Regions from separate parts of the Anaerobacillus sp. MEB173 genome, predicted to be linked through region 1. Evidence: predicted binding sites of a transcription regulator. Region 1 holds the regulator's gene; each other region holds the start of a gene.

Region 1 (7,824 bases):
AATTGTAAGCGCGCCTTTTCACCACCGCTTAAATCAGAGACGACCTTTAACACATCATCACCGCTAAAGAGGAAATTCCCTAACACTGTGCGGATTTCCTTTTCTGGTGTTAAAGGATATTCATCCCACAGTTCATGTAAGACTTGCTTATTTGAAGTAAGCTTCGCTTGCTCTTGATCATAGTATCCAATCATGACATTGCTGCCGTAAGAAATCGCTCCTTCTATCGTCGTAAGCTCCTGGTTAATCGCTTTTAATAATGTAGATTTACCGATCCCATTCGGACCAACCAGGGCGACACTTTCATTTTTCTTAATTTGCAGGTTAGCATTTGCGAATAATGGTTTGCTCTTGTCGTAACCAACCGCGACATTTTCAAGTCTTAAGACGTCATTTCCGGTTTGCTTCATAATATCAAAAGAAAATGAAGCGGATTTCTCGTCACCTTGTGGCTTGCCCATTAATGTCATTCTTTCTAGTTGTTTTCTTCTGCTTTGCGCACGTTTCGTTGTTGAAGCCCGGGCGATGTTTCGTTGGATAAAGTCTTGAAGTTTAGCCACTTCTTCTTGCTGCTTTTCATATTGCCTAAGTTCAACTTCATAACGTTTTGCTTTTTCCTCTAGGTAATCACTATAGTTCCCGTGGAATTTAGTTGATTTTGTATTTGAAATTTCATATACAACCGTAACAATTTTATCTAAAAAGTACCGGTCATGGGATACGATTAAAATCGCACCGTCATAGTTTACTAAATATTGCTCGAGCCATGTTAGTGTTTCAATGTCTAAATGGTTTGTGGGCTCATCTAATACTAATAACTCAGGTTTTGTTAATAGTAACTTTGCTAAAGCTAACCGCGTTTTTTGTCCGCCGCTTAATGTAGAAATCTTCGTTGAGTAATCAAATGTAGAAAATTTTAAACCAGAAAGAATACTTCGAATATCCGCTTCATATTGATAACCGCCTTGATCTTTAAATTTTATTTGTAATTCATCGTAGTCTTTTAAGACTTTTTCATACAAAGCGGGGTTATTCAAAACATTATTATCGGACATTTTCCCCTCTAATTGACGAAGCTCTTGTTCCATTTTCTGCAGAGGTTGAAAGACAGCAAGCATTTCTTCCCAAATCGAGAGGTTGGACTCAAGCCCAGTGTCTTGTGCTAAATATCCTAACTTAACATCCTTTGGAATAATTAACTCACCAGAATCAAACGACATCTGTCCTGTAATAATTTTTAATAATGTTGATTTGCCGGCACCGTTTCTCCCAATCAGAGCAATTCGGTCCCTCGATTGAACTTCTAACTTTATATTCGATAAAATTGGCTCAGCACCAAACGATTTTGATAATTGAACACATTGCATTATAATCATTTTTTCATCCATCCCTACATAAAGGTTGTGCGATTTCTTACACTAAAAATAGTGAGATCGTGTTAGACTAATGATGTCTTTATTATTTTAGTGTACAGTATTGGTCGAGAGACAGGCAACACTCGTAAAAATTCATGCTCGGCCCAATTTGTGTCAACTTTTTTTTTGAACTAGTAATCAGAACGCTTACAGATTTGTAGAAATGTTGTACAATAGATAGAAGAAGGGAGAATATTAACATGTCATCATTTACACATTTTAATGAACAAGGTCGTGCCAAGATGGTTGATATCTCTGATAAGAAAACGACTGTTCGAACTGCCTTTGCCCATACAAGTGTAGTAGTGAGCAAAGAAATCTACACAAAAATAGAAGAGGGTTCAATTGGGAAAGGTGATGTACTTGGTGTGGCCCAAGTTGCTGGTATTATGGCAGCTAAGAAGACAGCTGATTGGATACCAATGTGCCATCCGCTTGCCTTAACGGGTGTTAATGTTATCTTTTCATGGGAAGAAGAAGGCGATAAGCACATACTAAATATTGATGTTCAAGTGAAAACAAAAGGGAGTACAGGTGTAGAGATGGAAGCATTAACGGCAGCTTCTGCTACAGCCTTAACCGTCTATGATATGTGCAAAGCCATTGATAAAGGAATGGTGATTGGACCAACCTACTTGAAAGAAAAAACAGGTGGAAAAAGTGGGGATTATCGTAGAGAGCAAGTAGATATGTAATAATTCAGTCTGACGGATAGAAGTTGGAGGAATGCTATGGAATTTGATCAAACAAAGATACCACAAGCAACCGCAAAGAGGTTACCGTTATACTATCGGTTCTTGGAGAATTTGCAAAGCTCTGGGAAATATCGTGTTTCTTCCTCAGAACTCAGTGAAGCAGTTAAAGTTGATTCAGCAACAATAAGACGTGACTTTTCCTACATCGGTGCGTTAGGGAAAAAAGGGTATGGATATAATGTTAACTATCTATTATCTTTTTTTCGAAAAACGTTAGATCAAGATGAATTAACAAAAGTAACACTGATTGGAGTAGGGAATCTAGGTACAGCTTTTTTACACTATAACTTTCAAAAAAATAATAATACAAAAATAGAAATGGCTTTTGATGTTGCTCCTGAAAAAGTTGGTACAAACATGGGGACTGTACCGATTTACCATCTTGATGATTTCGAGAAAATCCTTGACCCTGAAGTAACTGTGGCAATATTAACTGTACCAGCAATAGCGGCACAAAAAATAGCCGATCGTATTGTCGATTCAGGAATAAAAGGTATTCTAAATTTTACACCAGCAAGATTAACTGTTCCTGAACATATTCGGGTTCACCATATTGATTTATCTGTTGAGCTACAATCGTTAATCTATTTTTTAAAACATTATCCAGTCTAGTTTGTTGAATAACAAAAAGAATCGTTTTTATAGGAGGTGAATGTCGTGGGAACACTTGGCGCAGGTAGTATCGCTTTAATCGCTATTGTTGCACTAATTATCTTTGGCCCTAAAAAGCTTCCGGAATTAGGAAAAGCAGCTGGAAATACACTTCGTGAGTTTAAAAATGCAACAAAGGGATTAGCAGATGACGATGATGATAAAAAGAAATCAGAAAAGTAATTGTTGAGATAGGAAGGGTTTTCATATGGAACAAAACGGGATGTCGCTTTATGAGCATATAGAGGAAATAAGAAAACGTCTTATTATTGTTGTCGTATTTTTTATTCTCTCTCTTATCGGTGGATTCTTCCTTGCGACACCACTCATATCATTTTTGCAAAGTGCACCAACGGCAGAAGGCCTTCCAATGAACGCCTTTAGTTTAACTGATCCTTTAAAGGTATATATGAACTTTGCTTTCTTGACAGCATTGTTATTATCATCACCAGTAGCATTATATCAGCTATGGGCCTTTGTTAGTCCGGGCCTTCGTGATGTTGAACGGAGAGCGACACTTTCTTATATTCCAATTTCGTTCTTTTTATTTATAGCAGGACTGTCGTTCTCATATTTCATTCTCTTCCCATTTGTAGTTGGTTTCATGGGGAGGTTAGCAGTTCAATTAAATATTACTGAACAATACGGAATTAACGAATACTTTTCTTTTCTGTTTCAATTAACATTACCATTTGGTCTTTTGTTTCAGTTGCCCGTGGTTGTTATGTTCTTAACTAGATTAGGAATTTTGACTCCACAGTTTTTAGTGCAATCTCGTAAAATTGCCTATTTTATTTTATTAGTCATTGCGGGGTTTATCACACCGCCAGAACTAATCTCTCACCTTATGGTCACAGGCCCGTTACTTCTTTTATATGAAATTAGTATCTGGATATCTTATGTTACGTATCGAAAGGTGCTTAAAGCAGAAAAGGAATATGAGGAACAACAGAAGAAAGATTCAAACCACGTCTAGTATAACGTGGTTTTTTTTCATTTGGATAACTGCAAATGTATTCTAGTGCTGAAAGGACAATACAATGCTAAAATAGCAATGATGATATATTTCGAATTACGAAATGATTGGATGGCGAAACAGCATGAATAAACTACCAGAAAAATGGCTTGTTCTACTAACCGTATTAGTTGGTTCATTCACTCTTGTCCTAAATAACAGTATGTTAAATCCAGCTGTTCCACAGTTAATGAAAGTGTTTGAGTCAGACGCTGTTGCCACAGGTTGGGTAATTACGATTTTTATGGTTACGATGGGTGTGACGATGCCATTAACGGGATACTTAGGTGATAAATGGGGAAATAAAAACCTCTATATTTTCGGTTTAGTTCTTTTTACAATTGCCTCTATCTTAGGTTCTTTTTCCTGGAACTTGTCTTCACTTATTTTCTTTCGAGGACTGCAAGGGATTGCTGGCGGGATTATGCTGCCAATTACGATGGCCTTAATTGTGATTGCTTTTCCGCGTAACGAACGAGGCTTTGCGCTTGGTGTATATGGTACATCAGCGCTGATGGCACCAACAATTGGGCCAACACTGGGCGGAATTTTAATCGAAATGGGAAGTTGGCAATATTTGTTCTTATGCAATATTCCAACAGGTTTGATAGGTCTTGCAATGGCTGTGTTCTGCCTAAAGCAATCAAAAAATAGTGCAAAGCTGACATTTGATAAGTGGGGCTTTCTAACGGTAACCCTAGGTGTTGGGTTGATTTTATATGCGTTAGCTAGAATTTCAAAGCTGGAACATTTACTCGAACCGATGAATATCCTTTTACTTCTTGTTGGGGCACTTAGTCTGTATCTGTTTGCTCATATAGAAAAACATGTTCAGCACCCTTTGTTAGATCTTTCAATTTTTCGGATTTCGACGTTTACGTATAGCGTCATTGTATCAGGGATCCTTTCGATCGGGTTATTTGCAGGGATTTTCCTTATCCCATTATTATTACAAAATGTGTATGGTTATGGTGCCATTATGACTGGCCTCACATTTTTACCGTCAGCATTGTTTACGGCGATCTTTATGACAGTCAGCGGTAAGACTATGGATAAAAGTGGCGCTAGAGTTGCTGTTACAGTAGGCTTGGTCATTATTGGTGTTAGTACAATTCTGCTTGGCTTAATGGATGTGAGTACAGCACTTTGGGTAATCTTTCTTCTAATGGCAGTAAGGGGAGCGGGGTTTGGCTTAAGTAGTACACCGGCAACGACGGCTGGAATGAATGCGATCCCTGAACAGCTTGTCTCAAGAGGATCAGCTATGAACAGTGTGTTTAGACAAATGAGTTCTGCACTTGGTATTGTTTTTGTCTCTATTTACTTTGAAGTTCGTCGAGTGCAGTTGATTGTGCAAGATCTTCCTTTCGATGCTGCGAGCTTACAAGCGATTAATGAAGGCTTTATTGTAATTGGGATTCTGACCTTACTATCAATTCCTGCTGGATGGTTATTAGGAGGAAGGAACAGAGAAGATCAAAAGAAAGGGACGAAAACAGCCTAAATAGTGAGAGAACTCACACCATATTGCTAAAAAGAATGATATAGTAATGATACGGGAGCTTAGAAGACTAGGCTGAGAGGATGACTGATCTTGTTATCGACCGTTAACCTGATCTGGATAATGCCAGCGAAGCTTCGACCTGTTACGCTACCTTGCAGCTTTGCGACGAGGAAGCCAACACCGGAGCGATACAGGTAGACGCAGGAGCAGTTTTTATTGCGACGAGGAAGCCAACACCGGAGCGATACTGGTAGACGCAGGAGCAGTTTTTTTGTAACCGCATAATTCAGTGCGGTTTTTTGTTTGTTTTTATGTTGAACACTCTGGGGGAGGTTTTTTGTAATGAATGATAATTTAGTAATTGGCGGGGTAGAGCTATCAAGCCGTTTATTTATCGGAACAGGAAAGTTTGGTAATGATGCGATTGTTCCGGATGTGATTAAGAGCTCAGGTTCACAGGTGATTACGGTTGCCATGCGGCGCGTTGATTTAGGATCAAATCAAGAAAATATTATGAAGCACATTCCTAATCATATGGTTTTACTTCCGAATACATCAGGAGCAAGAACAGCTGATGAAGCAGTACGAATTGCTCGTCTTGCCAGAGCAGCAGGAATGGGAAATTGGATCAAAATCGAAGTGATTTCAGATCAGAAATATTTACTTCCAGACAATTATGAGACGATCAAAGCTACCGAAATTTTAGCGAGTGAAGGCTTTGTTGTCTTACCTTACATGAGTCCGGACTTAATGGTGGCAAAGAAGCTTGAAGAAGTAGGAGCTGCAGCAGTCATGCCATTAGGAGCACCAATTGGAACAAATCGTGGTTTCAGAACAAAAGAGATTGTAAAAATTATGATTGCAGAAAGTAACGTTCCAATTATCGTTGATGCAGGGATTGGGAAACCATCGGAAGCCGCAGAGGCAATGGAAATGGGAGCAGCAGCCGTACTTGTCAATACAGCGATTGCAACAGCTGGAGATCCTGTAGCAATGGGAGAAGCATTTGCTTACAGTGTAAAAGCGGGAAGAACAGCTTTCTTGTCAGGAATGGGAGCAACAGCAGTAGAAGCGAAAGCATCTTCACCATTAACTGGATTTTTACGTTAAGGAACACGCTGCTAGAGTGATGGGATGATAAGAAAACTGGAGGGGGAGTAATTCATTGAGCTTTTATCCGATTTACCAACAATTAAAGACAATACCTTTTGACGACGTGTTTCAGTCAGTCACTGATCATGATGTGAGAAGAGTGTTACAAAAAGATCATTTAATGAAAGAGGATTTTCTAACGCTTTTATCACCACAAGCCACACCGTTTCTTGAGGAAATGGCGCAAAAAGCCCATCGCATAACTGTACAAAACTTTGGGAAAACGGTTCTTTTATTTAATCCGATCTACATTGCTGATTATTGTGTGAACCACTGTACATATTGCAGCTTTAGTATTGTGAATGACTTTGAAAGAAAAAAGTTAACGATGGATGAGATTGAGGCGGAAGCAAAGGCGCTAGCTGAAACAGGAATTAAGCATATTCTCATTTTAACTGGTGAATCTAAACTACATTCACCGGTATCGTATATTAAGGAAACAGCAGAAGTATTAAAAAAATACTTTTCGTCAATCGCAATTGAAATTAACCCACTCGATACGGATGAATATAAGGAGTTAGTCGAGGCGGGTATAGATGGTCTTACTGTATATCAGGAGGCTTATAATGAAGACATCTATCAGGAATTTCATGTGAAAGGTCCAAAGCGCGACTATCGTTACCGTTTAGATACACCGGAACGAGGATGTATTGCCGGAATGCGATCAGTAAATATTGGGGCGCTTCTTGGGTTGGATGATTGGAGAAGAGAGGTATTTTATACTGGCATGCATGGGCGCTACTTGCAAGATAAATATATCGGAACAGAAATCAGCGTATCACTTCCAAGAATTCGTCCTCACCTTGGAAGCTTTGAACCTCGCTCCATTGTAGAGGATCGTGATCTTGTACAATGTATGCTGGCGTTACGGTTATTCTTACCGCGTTCTGGAATGACATTATCTACACGTGAAAGTTCTGAACTGCGCGACAATCTTCTTCCACTTGGAATTACGAAGATGTCAGCAGGATCTTCAACTGAAGTAGGGGGCTATTCACAAGAGGATAAAGGAACGAACCAGTTTGAGATTTCTGATGAACGCGGAGTAAGGGAAATTTGTGATATGCTTTATAAGAAGGGCTATCAGCCAGTGTTTAAGGATTGGGAACTTATTTAATTTAGAATTTAATAAATTAATCAAACGTTTAATTAACATGAAAATCCCCTTTCGAATGAATCGAGAGGGGATTTGTTTGGTGAACGGACATCTATTCCTTTATTTGCTTGTAAAAAGCTAATTTTGAGGTGTTCGCGGACATTAAATACGTTATTTGCCCGATTCATGAAAAATTAATTGTCATTTCAATCTAATAGCGGAACGTATGTCCGTCA
Region 2 (7,824 bases), on a different contig from region 1:
CAACCCATTGAGTTTGGTGTGTAAAGTCGTTGATAAAACGGATTGATTGTGATGACCCTTGTACACAGTTCATTACATAGAATACCATTGTTGCTACAACAAACATACCAGGTACACCAATACGTTTTTTACTGTTTTTAATACTTACTGCAATGATATAGAACCAGATGAATGTAGGAATTAACATACCTACTGATGTCCATTCACCTGCGAGCTTCCAGAACATGTTAACTGGAGCTTCTGCATATAGTAAGTGGTGTAGTGCAGAAGGTGGAATGAAAATACATACAAATGCAAAGTGAACTTTACTTAAAAACTCCGGATAAGGCTTATCTTTTCCTTCTAAGCCAGTCATCTTAGGGATAAAATAATAGAAAATACCAACCATTGAGAACATAAACCAACCATTAACGGCATTATGCGCAAAAGTCCAAACAGATAAATTATCTCTTACTCCATTCCAGAAACCAAAGTTAGCCCAAAGATAGTTAATACCAAGATATAAGATAGATAATAAGATAAAGTTTAAAGCCGGTGAAAATTTAGGCACATCACCTTTTAAAATTGTCATTAAAATGTTACTGAAAAAAATTAACCAAATAACAACCACTGCTACTGCTACTAATGGTACAGGCTCAAGATATTCACGACCTGTGTTAAACCCCATTAATAATGTAACAACAACTACTGCAATACCTACATGCATTAAAGCATAGTGTAAGTTTCCTAATGCTTTAGAATATAAGTCCCTTTTTACAATTCGTGGTACAACATGATAGATAGCACCCATTAACGCCATTGATAACCAACCAAAAATAATAGCCTGTAAGTGAATACCACGTAATGCTACAAAATCAATAAATGCTGGAAGTGTTCCTGGTTTCACTAACATAAAACTCATCAGTACACCAACTAATGCGACAACAACTAAGTAAAACGCACTTGTTAATAAAAACTTACTGGCCACACTGTTCGAATTATCAAAACGAACTGTGACTGTATTACCTTTTGCCATGATTAACTCCCCCTTAATTCACTCTTAGCGTTCTTCGTATGGAACATCAAATGTACTTAACCACTCGGCTAATAATTTGATTTCATCTTCAGAAAGTCTATCTTGGTAAGCTGGCATTACACCACTACCATGACGAATAAATGTTTCAATTGCTTGCTCTGGCAAACGAAGTCCTACAGCATCCAGTGTTGGTCCTGTTGCTTGACCTAACTGTCCACGGTAACTATGACATTGTAAACAACCTGCTTCTGTAATTACTCTCTGACCCTGCCATGCCATTGAATCTTCATTCATTGCCCAGTAAGGCTCCCCATGATCTTCTGCTAATCCCCAATCCACAGTTGTAAATGATACGACTAAAGTAACTAATAACAAGACTACGCCGAATCCGACGTACATAAATAAGTTTCTCATCTGTTTCATCCTTTCTTCATTGTTTATGACCTAGGTTGATAATAAAAGACGCTCTTTATTGACTCAACCACCTCCCCTTGAGAGTAAACATCAACCCAAATAATAAATCTTCCATGATTCACTTCATTAGTAAACAATCCAATTTCAATTTCTTCCTCCCATTCTGATGTAGGAGATACAGTAACTTTTTCTGGCACTGTCACAAATGATAGTCCTTCAACTTCACTTCGAATTTCAAAAGAAAATTCTTTTTCTTCACTTGTTGTATTGGCAATTTTCAGTTGATACTCACGATAATAAACATCATCTTCAACGACTTGCTCTTCTCCTTCTTGTGCAAACGCTTGCGTTGCTGTGATTGGTGTAATCTTTACATCAAGGCCGTTATCAAGAACAATTACAACCGTAAATATAGTAGCCAATGCAACTGCTAAGCTTAAAAACCCGAAAGAGACTTTATCAAACTTTTCTCTTAAAGTCGGCTCATATGGCTTAAATGACATTGATAAACAATTCTCAGTACCATAATCCATTTTCTTTTCCTGGAACTTCTCTGCCCTTGTACCACAAGCAACTACGCATTGTTGACAACTGATACATGAGTCTTTTGGTGTTATTGACCTTGGATAGAGATCCATCGGACATGCTTGGTCACAGAGGTTACAATCAATACAAGCATCGGGATTAAAGGTAACTTTGAAAACTTTGTTCTTTTGTACTACCTTCTGCATTAATCCATAAGGACAAAGTGATTGACAATAGCTATGACGGATAACAACTAAATCAATAAAAGCTAATACGGAAAATTTTGCGCCTAATGCTACATACCACATTGGCAGCCCTTCATGTGTATACCAAGCAACAATTTTTTCTGGTGAAATGAAGTAACTGACAAGAACGGTATAGAAAAGCCACATTAGTGGAACTGCAATAAGTAATCGTGTTATAATATTAATAAGTAATTTTGTTTTCTTACTACTTGGATTTTTTATTTTTTTATACTTTGATATTCTTTCAACGATTTTTCCACCAAGCTCTGACCACGTAGTTTGTGGACAAAGCCAGCCGCAAAACAATCGGCCCATTGTTCTTGCAAACAGTGCCAAGATTGTTAGCGCAATCCCAAATGCCAGAATAAGTAAAAATAATTGACTGATAAGAAACGATTTACCTGCGATAACAAAATAGCCACCGGCTAAATCTAACCTAAAAATATCGAGCCATGGCATCAATGTTAAGAGCAGCAATGATAACAGCTGTGTTGATCGTCTAAACCGACGAATCCATATTGTAGACATTTTAAGTTTCATCTCCTAATGATTCTTTTTTCTCTCTATGAATCTATATTACTTCTCAATGCCTTTGTCTGAATTCATTATAGGTGATCCGATAATGAAAAGTTGTGAGATGTATCACGTTTACACAAAAGTTGCATTTTCGTCACATTTTCTTAAAAATTGAACCTAGACATTAGAAATTTCTGTATATTTAGCCAGAAATTTTCTTAGCTTTTTCTTCTCCAATTCCTTCAGCGTGAATATAGCCGCTAGCTGCTGACCTTTTTTTTTCAGCTCGATACCCTAACCAAACTACGATCGAGAAGCTTGAAATTAACACAACAATGACTAAGTACAGTTGACCTAAAATTAATAATGGATTAAGTTCCGCGATACGTGGAAAATGAACGATTCCGGCATCATGAATAATCATTAATATTTTGATTGGAATAAACAGTGCAAAGAACTGAATAATGATCCCTACCCACCTTTGCATAATCGGCACTGGAAACTTTGCAAGAAAAGTTCCTATTGCCACAGCCGCAATAAACCACCCGAATGAATAAAACCAACTTTGATGAAGTCCCGCAATAAACATGTAAATAAAGCCAAACGTAAATATGAACAAATACATAAGGACGACACGTTTAATCATCTTATCAAATCCTTTCATTGAAGATTAACCTATTAAGATATTGTTTAATTTAATTTCATTTTAATCGTTGATAATGAACTTCACCGTGAGCATGATCACAAAAATTTATAATTTTTTCTAGCAAACCCAGTTACTAATTTAGCTGTGTTATCGTTTGATGTTGATTTTTGGCTCGTTTTATTGAAGGTTAGAATTTAAAAAGGGCATCCTCATTAAAATAATGAAGTGCCCTTTGTTCTTAGTAACATCTATGAATTATTAAAGTTAATTCTAAATTCTACATTTTAAATCCTAAATTATCTTTACCCAATTGCATTTAACTTTGCCAGTACCTCTTCTAAATCGGCATTGTCTGCTTTTGCCTGGTGTTCTAATGAATTCTTGGCTCCACAACATGTATCAACGTTAAATTGCGTTAATATTTGCATGGCTTCGCGTGAACTCTCCATAATTTGCTCAACTGTCATCTCTTTTGTATATTTCATAACTTTCATCCTTTCTTTGCGTTTGTTTTATTTATTTTTTTGATGCACTTCTTACTGTTCGGAATATGTTATATGCAAAAACAACAATCGTTAACCAATGTCCTAACGCTACCCACTTTGCCCAGTCAAACGCTCCATTCATTGTTCCGGTGTAAAACAAAGCCATTGCAATTAATAAAAGTATCAGGGAAATATTCCCTGCGTATAAATGAAACCAGGCCATTTTCTCACTATGGAGCGGAACACCAATAAATCGCGGCAGAACATGATACAGAACACCATAGATCATCATTGACATAAATCCTAATAAGTTAAGATGAACATGAACAGGCTTAAGTTTCATCAAGCTAGGTTCAAAGAAAAATAACGTTCCTAGAAAAGTTCCAATAACTAAATAGATGATGCTTAGAACAATTAGTATTTTAGTATAGCCCTTCATGACTCCTCCTCTTACTCGTAGTGTTAGTAATGAAAAGAGACCCTTGCATTGAGTCTCTTTAATTAACTTTATACTTTGATTATAGTGTTAACCCGCATGATATTCAGTGAGCATAATCACGTCATCAAATTTTTGTTTTTATTTTAAATTAGCAAGCTCTTTTTCGTATGCTTTTGGAATATAAGAGCAGTAAGGATCACTCTCTAAATAATCACCAGTCGTTGCATATGCTCTTGCTCTCGAACCGCCACAAATTTCTTTAAACTCACAAACACCACATTTTCCTTTTAGTAAAGATTTATTTCGAAGATCTTTCATAATTGGAGATTCGCGGTAAATTTTTGATAAAGGCTCTTCACGGACATTCCCGCATTTTACTGGTAAAAATCCACTTGGATACACATCACCGATATGACTAATGAATACGAAACCATCACCATCATTAACACCTTTTGGTGCTCGGCCCAACGTATCAAAACGTTTATTGCTATTTGTATCCTCGATTCCATGTCGTTTCTTTTCCTGTAAGAAAACACGACGATAGTGAGGGGCCTCAGTTGTTTTCACATCGTACGGCATTTCTTTTTGAATTTTGAACAACCACTTCAATACTTCTTCATGCTGCTCAGGAGATACCATATCCTTTTCCATTCCTCTACCTGTTGGAATAAGGAAAAATACGCTCCATAACACCGCTCCCATATCTTTTACCTTTTCAGAAATTGCTTCTAAATCATTAATATTGTAGTTTGATACAACCGTATTTACCTGAATCGGGATATTTAACTCCTTTAAATATTCAATCCCTCTCATTGTTGTATCATACGAGCCTTTCGTTCCACGGAAATGATCATGAATTTCTGCACATGATCCATCTAAACTAAATGCCCAACGAGATAAGCCAACATCCTTTGCCTTTTCGATCGCATCCCTTGTTACTTTAGGTGTTGCACTGGGCGTCATCGATACAGGCAAACCTTTTTCTTCAATCGCATATTTTGCTAGATCATATAGATCTGGGCGCATTAATGGATCGCCACCTGTAAAAACAAATAACGGGTTTTTCATTTCGGCAATATCATCTATCAATTTCTTACCTTCTTCAAAAGAAAGTTGTCTTGGATCTGCTGTATATTGAGCTTCTGCACGACAGTGCAAGCATTTTAAGGCACATGCTCTAGTTACTTCCCAAATAACAATAAACGGATTTTCATTATAGTCTCGTTCTGTAAATATATGTCTCATAGAATTCCCTCCTGGCTCCCGTTACTTACAACTTTTTGAGAACGGAAAGCGTGATGTATTCCTGTACTAATCATAGAAAAGAAATGAGGTAATGACTGTGAGAATAGTCACAAACCCATCTAAAAAGAAGAAATTACTAAACATTTTTTTTAACAAAATACTCTCTTTTTAAAACAATTATTTTCTAAGATAATTGTGTAAAAAATCACAGTGTTCCATGCTCTCCACTGTTAGAATAAGAAAAAACCATACGTATAGATAAAATTATGAGAAAATACTTTCATTTGAGTTTGGAGTGATGATCATGTTAGTGAAAGATATTGTTGGTCAAATCCCACTTTTTAAAGGACTATCAGAAGACACAACGATGGCTCTAAATGACATTGTCAAAGTTAAGACTGTGAGAAAAGGTGAGGTTCTTTTTCAAGATTATGACAAAGCTAGTGCAATCTTTTTTATTAACAAAGGAAAAGTGCGCTTAAGTAAATGTACATCTGACGGAAAAGAGATTACACTAGGCATTCGAATGAGCGGACAAATGTTTGCGGAGGTAGCTTTATTTGCAAAATCAGAAATGACATATCCTGCTACTGCAACTATTTTGGAGCAGGGGAGTGTTTCTTATATCCAAAATGAAGACTTAGAAAAATTTATCTCAAATCGACCTGACTTGGCAATGGAAATTTTCCGGGTGATGGCTGACCGACTTCGTGCTGCTCAAACAACATTACGAGATGTTGTTTTATATGGTAATCTCGGTTCACTGGCATCCACTTTACTAAGACTTGCCAAAGAATATGGCGAGCAAACAAGCACTGGCGTGAAAATCAATTTGAAATTGACAAATCAAGATCTCGGTAACTTTTTTGGGGCAACAAGAGAAAGTGTTAACCGAATGATTAGTAATTTAAAAGGAAAAGATATTCTCTCAGTTAATAAAGGTTATATAACTATCCATGAAGTAGATGAATTAAAGTCTTTTCTTAGTTAATGATTTAATACCAAATACATTTCGCCCTTATAAGCATTCAATGTCAAATGGCAGCGAGTGCTTTTTATTTACTCTTTTTAAATTTGCCTAGTAATCGTTTGATGTTGATCCTTAATATATACCGATTACAATATATTAAAAAATCTCTCACTGTTCACAGAGAGAGATTACGTTTTACTACTTAAATACTGGCAATGTAACAATGACCATTAATAGGAATAAAATCGTTATATAGTTTACTGAATAGAGAAAGCTGATATAGGCATATTTTTGGTTATCTTTCGTAAATAAGCCTCTAATGCTAATTCCTAGCCATGCTAGATTCAATAATGTAGCAATCACAACAAAGGTTGTACCAAGCTGAATTAAATAAAATGGTAAAGGCAATAGACATGCTACATAAACGATCATCTGACGTTTTGTCATATTAAATCCATGAACAACAGGAAGCATCGCAACGCCTGCTGCTTTATACTCTTCATATTTCCTCATTGCAATCGCAAATGTATGTGGCATTTGCCAAATAAACAAAATAGCAAATAGCATTATTGGAACGATATGAAAACCGGATGAAATAACTGTCCAACCAATTAACGGCGTAACTGCACCTGAAATACTCCCAATCACTGTATTTAACGTATATTTACGTTTTGACCACATTGTGTATAAAATGACATAAGTAAACCATCCTATAAATGCATAGATCGTTGCTTCAATAGTAGTAAAAAGTAACAGAATGAATCCAATAACCGTTAGCGAAATTCCCAATATCAAAACAATTTTTAGTGGAATATTCCCCGTTACTGTTGGACGTTGTTTCGTCCTTGCCATGATGGAGTCAATATCAACATCGTACCAATTATTAAGTACAAGTGCACCTGCCATAACAAATGTACTTCCCAAGATTGTTAACAGGAACATATCCCAGTATTCATAGAAAGAGGCATTTGAAAAATACAACGCTAACCAAAAACCAGTAAACACCGGTAGAACATTTGCAATTAAAACAGGCGCTTTTAACAATGACTTCAAATCAGATATCAGTGTCGGCGCACTTAGTTTATTAGGTATAGAAACCTCAGCTTTCCCAACATTCTGCGGAGAAAGTATTTCTTGTTTATTCATTTTAACCTCCCCTAAGAAGTTGTCTTAAACATCTATATTGTATACCATCTTAGCAGATCAGTCATGATTCTTTCCTAAAATAAATTTGCCAATGATTTCTACTCATATTCTGAAGGGTCAACAAATGCTACATACAACAGATAAATGATCATTCCGATCGCTGTTAACAGAAATCCCC
Region 3 (7,824 bases), on a different contig from region 1:
TGTTTGAATAGATAGAGTGGTGGCGTCGTACTAGTAAAAGGCTAGCGGCGCTTTTTTTTAGGCGAAAAGTATGGAATAATACCTGTGGAATGGCTATTTGTACGCTATACGGTAAAAAATAACTAAATTGTGTGAAAGTGTGAAAGAGTTTAGAAAACCATCTGATTTCGTAGACAGTTTCCCTTGGGCTTGCTAATATTAATCTCGAGCTAGCAAGCAAGTTGTTAGCAAACTTTCAAAAATTAGGGGGAAATACAAAATGAAAAAGAAAGTATTATTAACAGCAGCTTCAGCATTATTAGCAGTAGGAGTTTTAGCAGCATGTGGGGATGCAGAAGTAGATGAGCAAGAAGTAGAAGAAACTCCAGTTGAGGACGTTCAAGAAGTAGAAGAAGCACCAGCTGACGAAGCTGAAGAAGTAGAAGAGCCGGCTGAAGAAGAAGCACCAGCTGACGAAGCTGAAGAAGTAGAAGAGCCAGCTGAAGAAGAAGAAGCAGAAGAAGAGCAAACTAACTAATAGACAATATATATGAAGAAAGCATTGCCCGAGTGTCCGCACTCTGGCAATGCTTTTTCTTTTTTAGTGTCTTTTTTTGGTGACTGACACCGCTCGTGGACATATACGGTAGAAATGTCCATTTGCGGTGTCAGTCACCTTTTATTAGTCACCTTTTATTTCGGCAAGAGGTTGACTTAAATGGAGATTAGTTCATTAGGTCAACCTTTTATTGATTTCAAAAAGCATGCCGGAATGTCGGTTGAAAATTGGTTGTATACGTTTAAGAAACTAGAGCATTATTGCTCGAGGAAGAGTTGAATGGAATTACTGGAATAAGAGCACCATTTTAACGTTCGTTGATTATATTATTCATTATAAAAATCTAGCAAAAAGATATGTAAAAGGGATGAAGGAGAACTTAAGCAATCGATCCTTTACTTAGAAGAATGGGAACAAAGCGCGAAAAAACTGGAATTGCTGATGAAAAACGTGAATGAGTCCAGTGAACGTGTGTCGTTACATGGGGAGGATTGATGGTGGGGGAGAGGAAATTCCTCACTGGTTTGAGGATTGCTCTGGTGAAAAAATGACCACCGCACAGTACAAATGCGGTGGTATTGTCTTTTTGCGGTGACAGTCACCTTTTAAGGAGATATTTCACAAAGGTTTTATACATAATAACGCAATACGAAACGAGGAAAATCGCCCACAAGATAGCGAGAGATGATCCGAAAAATTGTGAGAAATACACCCCAAATAAAATTCCCAACGATAGCAGGCAAATTTTTAACAAACTAAAATCCCACATTGTATAGTGCTTGGTAGCTCCGTATACTTTATGAATCCAACTTTTCATATTATTACGCCCCTTTCATATAAGGATTTGGGACAACGACAATGGAAGAATCTAATGTTCTTCCTTACTATAAGTATATACTTTTGCAAACTTATGGTTATGTGAAATTTTGAAGGATTTTAAGTAAATGATATTTTAGGAGTGGGAACATGCGGGAAGATAAGCGAAAAAAATGACCACTTCTTTTTTTAGAAGAAGTAGTCAAATTTGTTGATACAAATTAGTTGTTATAGATCACATTATAAATTTTCCAATCATTTGAATCACTTGATCTCTTTAAATAATACAGACCGCTTAAATCTTCATTAATGTACTCCATTTTACCATCAAGGTTAGTTATCATAAACTGAGTGTAAGGGTTTGGATTAACGACTTTAACAACAGCAAATGAATTGCTTTTGGATACGACTTCAGCAAAGATTCCTTGTGAGTTCATCTTAAACTGAATGCCTTCTTGTGCTAGTCCGGCAAAAGTCCCCAATGAATACACAGCAGATGTTTTATAATAACCTGTTGTCGTAGTTTCAATAATACTGGCTACCGTTTCATAATCTGTATGGTTCAAATATTGCTCTGTTTGGATATGCTCTTTGATCACAACATTTGTTAGTTCATGATCATAAGGGAGCACTGTGTACTGTTTATTTAATGCTCGTGTCAGCATGGAAATGGCTTCTGCACGTGTAGCATTGTTATCCGGACCAAACTTGCCATCAGGATACCCTCCAATGATTCCAGCTTTGCTTGTATTGGTTATCGGTTCGATTGCCCAGTGGCCTGCAACATCCTTAAATGGCTTCTCGTTTCCAGTAAATAAAATAGTATTTGAAAATGAGCGAGAAATCATTGCGGCAATTTCAGCACGTGTAATTTCCTTCTTAGGTCTAAATTCATTACCATCAAATCCATTTGCAATGTCCAGGGCGCTTGCAATTCGGATCGGCTCATAAAACCAATCTTTTGAGCTGACATCACTAAATTCCTCATCGATTTCTTCGGTATTAAGCGCTAATCCCCTTACTAGTAATGCAACAAATTCAGCACGAGTGATTGTTCGATTTGGTTTTGCACTAAATGAACCATCAGCATTTTCATAACCTACTAAAAGATTAGCACTAACAAATTGATCTAAGTTTTCATAAGCCCAATGGCCGTCAATATCAGTTAACAAATAATTGTCTAATGGCTGAATGTCTGTATAGGTCTGAACAGGAGCTTCTTTTTCAATAACAAATTCTGATCCATTGAAAACATATTTTACTAATCCGTGATTTTCAATTTTGAAATAAGTGTTCTCATCTAACGGTACGATGTTTGAATAATAGAGAAAACGGTCATCATCACTATGATAGGTGATATTCATTAAGTCGTTTTTGTCATATTTTCCTCTTGAAGTATAAAGGAACGTATCATCAAGATGAGATAAGTTTTGCTCTAATCGATACGAATCAGATGTACTAATCAAACTGGAATCATTTAAATTGAATGATTGGATAAACGTATCATTCTTTTCTTCCATTTGGATATACATCACATTAGTGGAATCATCAATGATTAAATCGTACGTATAGCCTCCTAGAGAAAATAACACCTGATCGGTTTGTGATGTTCGGTCAAAAACTCGAATTCTTTCATCTCTTTTAAGAGAGTCACCCTGACTATTTAAATAGTAAATTTTTGTACCTACAACATCAAATTCAATCACATCTTCCTGTAATTGATGGATGCCTTTTTGCTCATATGTGTTTAAATCAACTTGTAAAATTTGATTGCCATGGATCGCTACATAGACATCTCCATGATCAATGACAAAATCATTCCATTTTGTATCGGTATGAAGATTGATTTCATGCTTTAATGATAAATCTTCAGGATCAATAAAAATCAAATGATTCTTTGCAACAGCAACAAGCTGGTTATTCTCACTATCATATAAAAAGTCTTGAATTTCACTTTTTGAATAGTAAAAGGTATTTGCAGCTAAGGCTTGTGAAGTGATGAACAAGGATATAAATAATAACAACATGGTGAAAAAGATTTTCTTCATTATACAGCTCCTTTCCCAACAGCCATTGTAACATATAGAAAGGACGTTTTTGCTGTAACATTATGGGATGAGTTTTCTAGTGACTGGTACCGCTCGTGCTATTTTTATATATGCTTACAAATGGATGGTGCTGTGAAAGGTTATGACTAGATTTATTGGGGATGGGATTATTGTGAGGATAAGGACTGGAGTGTGGACCACTAGTAACGAAATAAGAGATCAGTTGTCTGTGAGACCCAGTGTTGGTGTTCTCGCGGACAACAGATCCTTTATTTGCATGAAATAATACCGTTTTTGGTGTTTGACGGACATACGTTCCGTTATTGAGGGAATTAGAGGAGTTATTGGGCTGATTTACGTCAAATAGCGTACTATATGTCCGCTTGGCCATTCAAAACAGGCCTTTTCCGGAAAATAGCGTACTATATGTCCGCCAAATCGCCAAACTGCCAAATTCAAAGGTTTGGCAGGCAACAATGCTGACGGCGAACACCCTCGCGCTCAACCAGCTCAAACATTGCCCACCTATGCCTTCGTAATATCTGAAAACATGCCAACGTAGCCATCGATATCCCCTTCATCATTTTTCAGAGGGCTAATGGTCAGCCATTCTAAATAAATCTCACCGTTCTTTTTCTTATTCCAAATTTCACCTTGCCAAAATCCCTTTTTCTGCAAAACTTTCCACATCGAATCATAGAAATCCGGGTCCATCTTGCCTGACTTTAGTATACTTGGTGTTTTCCCAAGGGCATCACTCGCTTCATAGCCTGTCAATAATGTAAATGCTGGATTTACCATCGTGATCGTCCCAGTCTTATCGGTAACCATCACAGCTTCTTTTGTTGTTTCGATGACCCTATCTGCTAAGCTGAGCTTTTCTTGGTAGTACATCCATACAACAAGAATCAAGCTTGCTAGTGCCACCTGTGACAACGCCATAAACCCAATCGCATAATGCCCGGTTAAATTATGGAGAAACGTTAGCATGAGTGGAGGAAAGAAGCCGCCTAATCCCCCTGTTGCAGCAACAATTCCGTTCACGACACCTGCTTGCTTTGAAAAATACATCGGTACCAATTTAAAAATAGCACCGTTCCCAACACCCGCACAAAGCGCAATCGTTAGGCAGCCGATCGTATATAATGTCAGGTTCGGCATAAACGCTAAAAGCACTGCGGCAATCGTCATTCCAAAAAAGACAAACATTAAAATAATGTACGCATTGAACTTGTCAGAAAGCCAGCCTCCGAGCGGCCGAATTAAGGTAGCCAACAAAATAAACCCGGCTGTTCGTAACCCGGCATCAACGGTGTTTAAGCCAAAATGATTGACTAAAAAATTCGGCAGATAAACGGTAAATGCTACAAATGAACCAAATGTAATGAAATAAAAAGCACTGAGTAACCATAATTTATGATTGCGATAGACACTTTTTATTTGATCAACGAGTGGTGTTGTCACCTTACGTTCTTGCTTATCACCTAAGAAAAAATTGAGGAGGGCAAACAGAGCAACCAGGAACAAGCTTAGTTGTACTGCCCCTGACCAGCCGAGGCGATTGGCGAGTACGGGTGCCAGAAAGGCCGTGATCGCTGTTCCAAGATTCCCAAGGGCATAAATCCCGTTGATCATTCCTAGTTTACTTTGTGGATAATATTTCGGAAGGGCCGTAACACCAACGGAAAAAATAGCCCCGCTAAGCCCAAGAAATAACCCGCCAACGAGTAAATCGGTAAATGTTGTGGCGATGCTGATATAGTAAACAGGAAACAGCAAAATAACAAAGCTTAACGAAAAAATACGCCGTGCACCGAACCGATTTGTCCAATAACCGAGTGGAATCCTCAGCAATGATCCGAGAATAACCGGAACCGCCGTTACCCAAGCAATCTGACTAGCCGTCATTGGAATATCTTCAAGGATATACGGCATAAGGGAGGAAAGAATGACCCATACCATAAACCCCGCTACAAGACTCAGTGTTTGTAACGGCAACTGGATCTTCGTCACATTCATTGAATACCCCCTTTACTATGTAATCTTATAAAAAATCCCTATACAAAAATAACATATATGACCAGATTATTGTAACTAATACAAAAATATTCTCTAGTTAACTATGTGCAATTTTTAAGAAAATATGAGTGGCAATTGGTGAAATTTGGTGACAGACACCGCCCGTGGACATTTTCAACGCAAATGTCTTTCTTTGGTGACTGTCACCGAACATTGTGTCACCGAACATTGGGAGAAAATCAGTCAGGAAATCTAACACAATAGTTTGACTTTTTTAAAGATATGTTTTATTCTTAATATATCTTAACTGGTATACCACATACCTCACACCACATATCACATACCGTGCACCAAATATCACTTACTTATAATTTTACTCGAGGGGATTGAATTTAGTTTTGCGAAAGATTGGTAAATTTATTTCATACACTGATCAAGTTTATAAAGAGCTTAAAGAGGCAGTTATAAGTGGGAAGATTAATCCTGGTGACTTTTTACAAGAGCGTGGAATTGCAGAGGAGTTAGGAGTTAGTCGAACACCCGTTAGAGAAGCGCTGAAGAAGTTAGAGTATGAGGGTTGGGTTGAAACGATTCCTTGGAAGGGTGTTATCGTTAAGGATATCGAACTGCAAGATGTCATCGAAGTTTTTCAGTGCCGTTATGCGAACGAAAGATATGTCGTTGAGCTTGTTACTGAAAAAATTGAAGATAAACATGTCGAAGATCTAGTAGTCATTCATGAAAAAATGAAGGCATTACAAAGTGTCGATCGTGTTGCATTTATCAATGAAGACCGCGAGTTCCATATGTATCTTGCTAAACTTACAAATAATAATCGACTGATCAATTTTCTTGATTATTTAAGTGATCAGATTATCCGTCTGGGTATCCGTGCTGTTGAAAATAAAGAACGGGTAGCTGAAACGCTCGAAGAACACGAAGCAATTTTACAAGCATTACAAGAAAGATCCGTTGAAAAAGCTGTGAAAGCGATTGAAGAACATATTGAAAACAGTCAAAAAGTTTTACTTTCAATTATAGAAAAAACAGTAAAGAGTTAGGAGTGCATAGTATGACAACAAAGAATATCAGTATTGCAGTGAACGGTGAGGAAAAAGACTTTTCTGTTGAATCCGTATACTGTATAGGTTACTCAGGACGTGATACGAAAAAAGTAAAGGAACATATTGATGAGTTAGCTGAATTAGGAATTCCAGCACCTCCAGAAGTTCCAATGCTATATCCAGTGAGACTTTCAAGCTTAACAAATGAAAAAGAAATTGAGGTTCTTGGTCAAGAAACATCAGGCGAGGCTGAAATCGTCCTTATTTTTGGAGAATCAAATGAAGATGTTTATGTGTCAGTCGGAAGCGATCACACTGACCGAGGCTTAGAGACGGTTGATATTAATAAGTCGAAACAAATTTGTGAAAAGCCAATGGCGAATAAGGCTTGGAAGCTAAACGATGTTGTTGAGTATTGGGATGAATTAAAACTAGTTTCAAAAGTGTTAGATGGTGGAGAATGGAAGCCATATCAGGAGCAGAATGTAAGCGCTATCCTTCCGCTTGAAGAAATACTTACGTACCTTAAAAATAAATCAGTGCAGTTAACGAATGCGGTTGTATTTGCTGGCACAGTTCCTCTTTTAAATGGGTTTGTTTACGGGGATGGTTATAAAATGGAACTGATTGATCCTATTAAAAACGATTCAATTAGCTCTGAATATCTAGTTAGTAGCTTAGTTGATTAGGAGGGTTTTTCTTTGAAAATCTCAGTATATCAAATGGATATTGTCGCTGGTAATCCAGAAGAAAATCGTAAAAAAGTTAAGGCATGGGCCGAAAAAGTCGTTAAGGAAGAGAATTCAGACACATTAGTCCTGCCTGAAATGTGGACGACAGCTTACACATTGGAAGATTTAAAAACTATTGCTGATGACGAAAAACAAGTAACGATCGACTTTTTAAGTGGACTAGCCTCTGAGCATCAAGTCAACATCATTGGTGGCTCGATTGCGCAAAAGGTAGGAGACAAAATCTATAACCGAGCCGTCGTGTTTAACCGAAGTGGGGAACTTATTTATCAATACGATAAAATTCACCTCGTTCCGATGCTAGATGAGCATCTGTATTTAGAAGGTGGACAAACAGGTGCAGAAGTTTTTGAATTAGAAGGCGTAAAGATGGGATTAATCATTTGTTATGATATGCGCTTCCCAGAACTGGCTCGCTCACTTGCCCTAGAAGGCGCACAAGTGTTATTTATTCTAGCAGAATGGCCGTCAGCGAGAGTAAATCATTGGAAGGCACTCCAAATCGCCCGTGCGATCGAAAATCAAATGTATATCGTTTCTGCAAACCGAGTTGGCGTTCATGATGGAGTAGAATTTTGTGGGCATTC

The links. Region 1 encodes Rex, which represses fermentation and respiration genes when NADH is low (regulators of the CRP and FNR family bind a similar motif). Its sites were predicted from a motif close to TTGTGAAATATTTCACAA; they were not measured.
Region 2: a site for Rex is predicted at 5,724-5,741, ahead of ACJ2A9_RS11860 (TIGR04053 family radical SAM/SPASM domain-containing protein). Genes of this name have one in related genera too.
Region 3: a site for Rex is predicted at 5,525-5,542, ahead of ACJ2A9_RS21025 (nitrate/nitrite transporter). Genes of this name have one in related genera too.

Annotation. Positions count from the first base shown of each region.
Region 1 is NZ_JBJMAU010000027.1:7,367-15,190, forward strand. It holds gene ACJ2A9_RS22435 (ABC-F family ATP-binding cassette domain-containing protein) at 1-1,376, opposite strand, end outside; gene moaC (cyclic pyranopterin monophosphate synthase MoaC) at 1,616-2,110, shown strand; gene ACJ2A9_RS22445 (redox-sensing transcriptional repressor Rex) at 2,147-2,782, shown strand; gene ACJ2A9_RS22450 (twin-arginine translocase TatA/TatE family subunit) at 2,828-3,004, shown strand; gene tatC (twin-arginine translocase subunit TatC) at 3,030-3,797, shown strand; gene ACJ2A9_RS22460 (MDR family MFS transporter) at 3,922-5,340, shown strand; gene ACJ2A9_RS22465 (thiazole synthase) at 5,683-6,450, shown strand; gene thiH (2-iminoacetate synthase ThiH) at 6,506-7,609, shown strand.
Region 2 is NZ_JBJMAU010000005.1:6,864-14,687, forward strand. It holds gene ACJ2A9_RS11830 (cbb3-type cytochrome c oxidase subunit I) at 1-1,015, opposite strand, end outside; gene ACJ2A9_RS11835 (c-type cytochrome) at 1,040-1,429, opposite strand; gene ACJ2A9_RS11840 (4Fe-4S binding protein) at 1,453-2,727, opposite strand; gene ACJ2A9_RS11845 (hypothetical protein) at 2,918-3,379, opposite strand; gene ACJ2A9_RS11850 (DUF542 domain-containing protein) at 3,664-3,846, opposite strand; gene ACJ2A9_RS11855 (hypothetical protein) at 3,878-4,285, opposite strand; gene ACJ2A9_RS11860 (TIGR04053 family radical SAM/SPASM domain-containing protein) at 4,424-5,530, opposite strand; gene ACJ2A9_RS11865 (Crp/Fnr family transcriptional regulator) at 5,835-6,521, shown strand; gene cyoE (heme o synthase) at 6,699-7,646, opposite strand; gene ACJ2A9_RS11875 (hypothetical protein) at 7,745-7,824, opposite strand, start outside.
Region 3 is NZ_JBJMAU010000021.1:18,105-25,928, forward strand. It holds gene ACJ2A9_RS21010 (putative bifunctional diguanylate cyclase/phosphodiesterase) at 1-15, shown strand, start outside; gene ACJ2A9_RS21015 (hypothetical protein) at 260-517, shown strand; gene ACJ2A9_RS21020 (S-layer homology domain-containing protein) at 1,576-3,402, opposite strand; gene ACJ2A9_RS21025 (nitrate/nitrite transporter) at 3,928-5,421, opposite strand; gene ACJ2A9_RS21030 (GntR family transcriptional regulator) at 5,820-6,482, shown strand; gene ACJ2A9_RS21035 (DUF2848 family protein) at 6,494-7,174, shown strand; gene ACJ2A9_RS21040 (carbon-nitrogen family hydrolase) at 7,187-7,824, shown strand, end outside.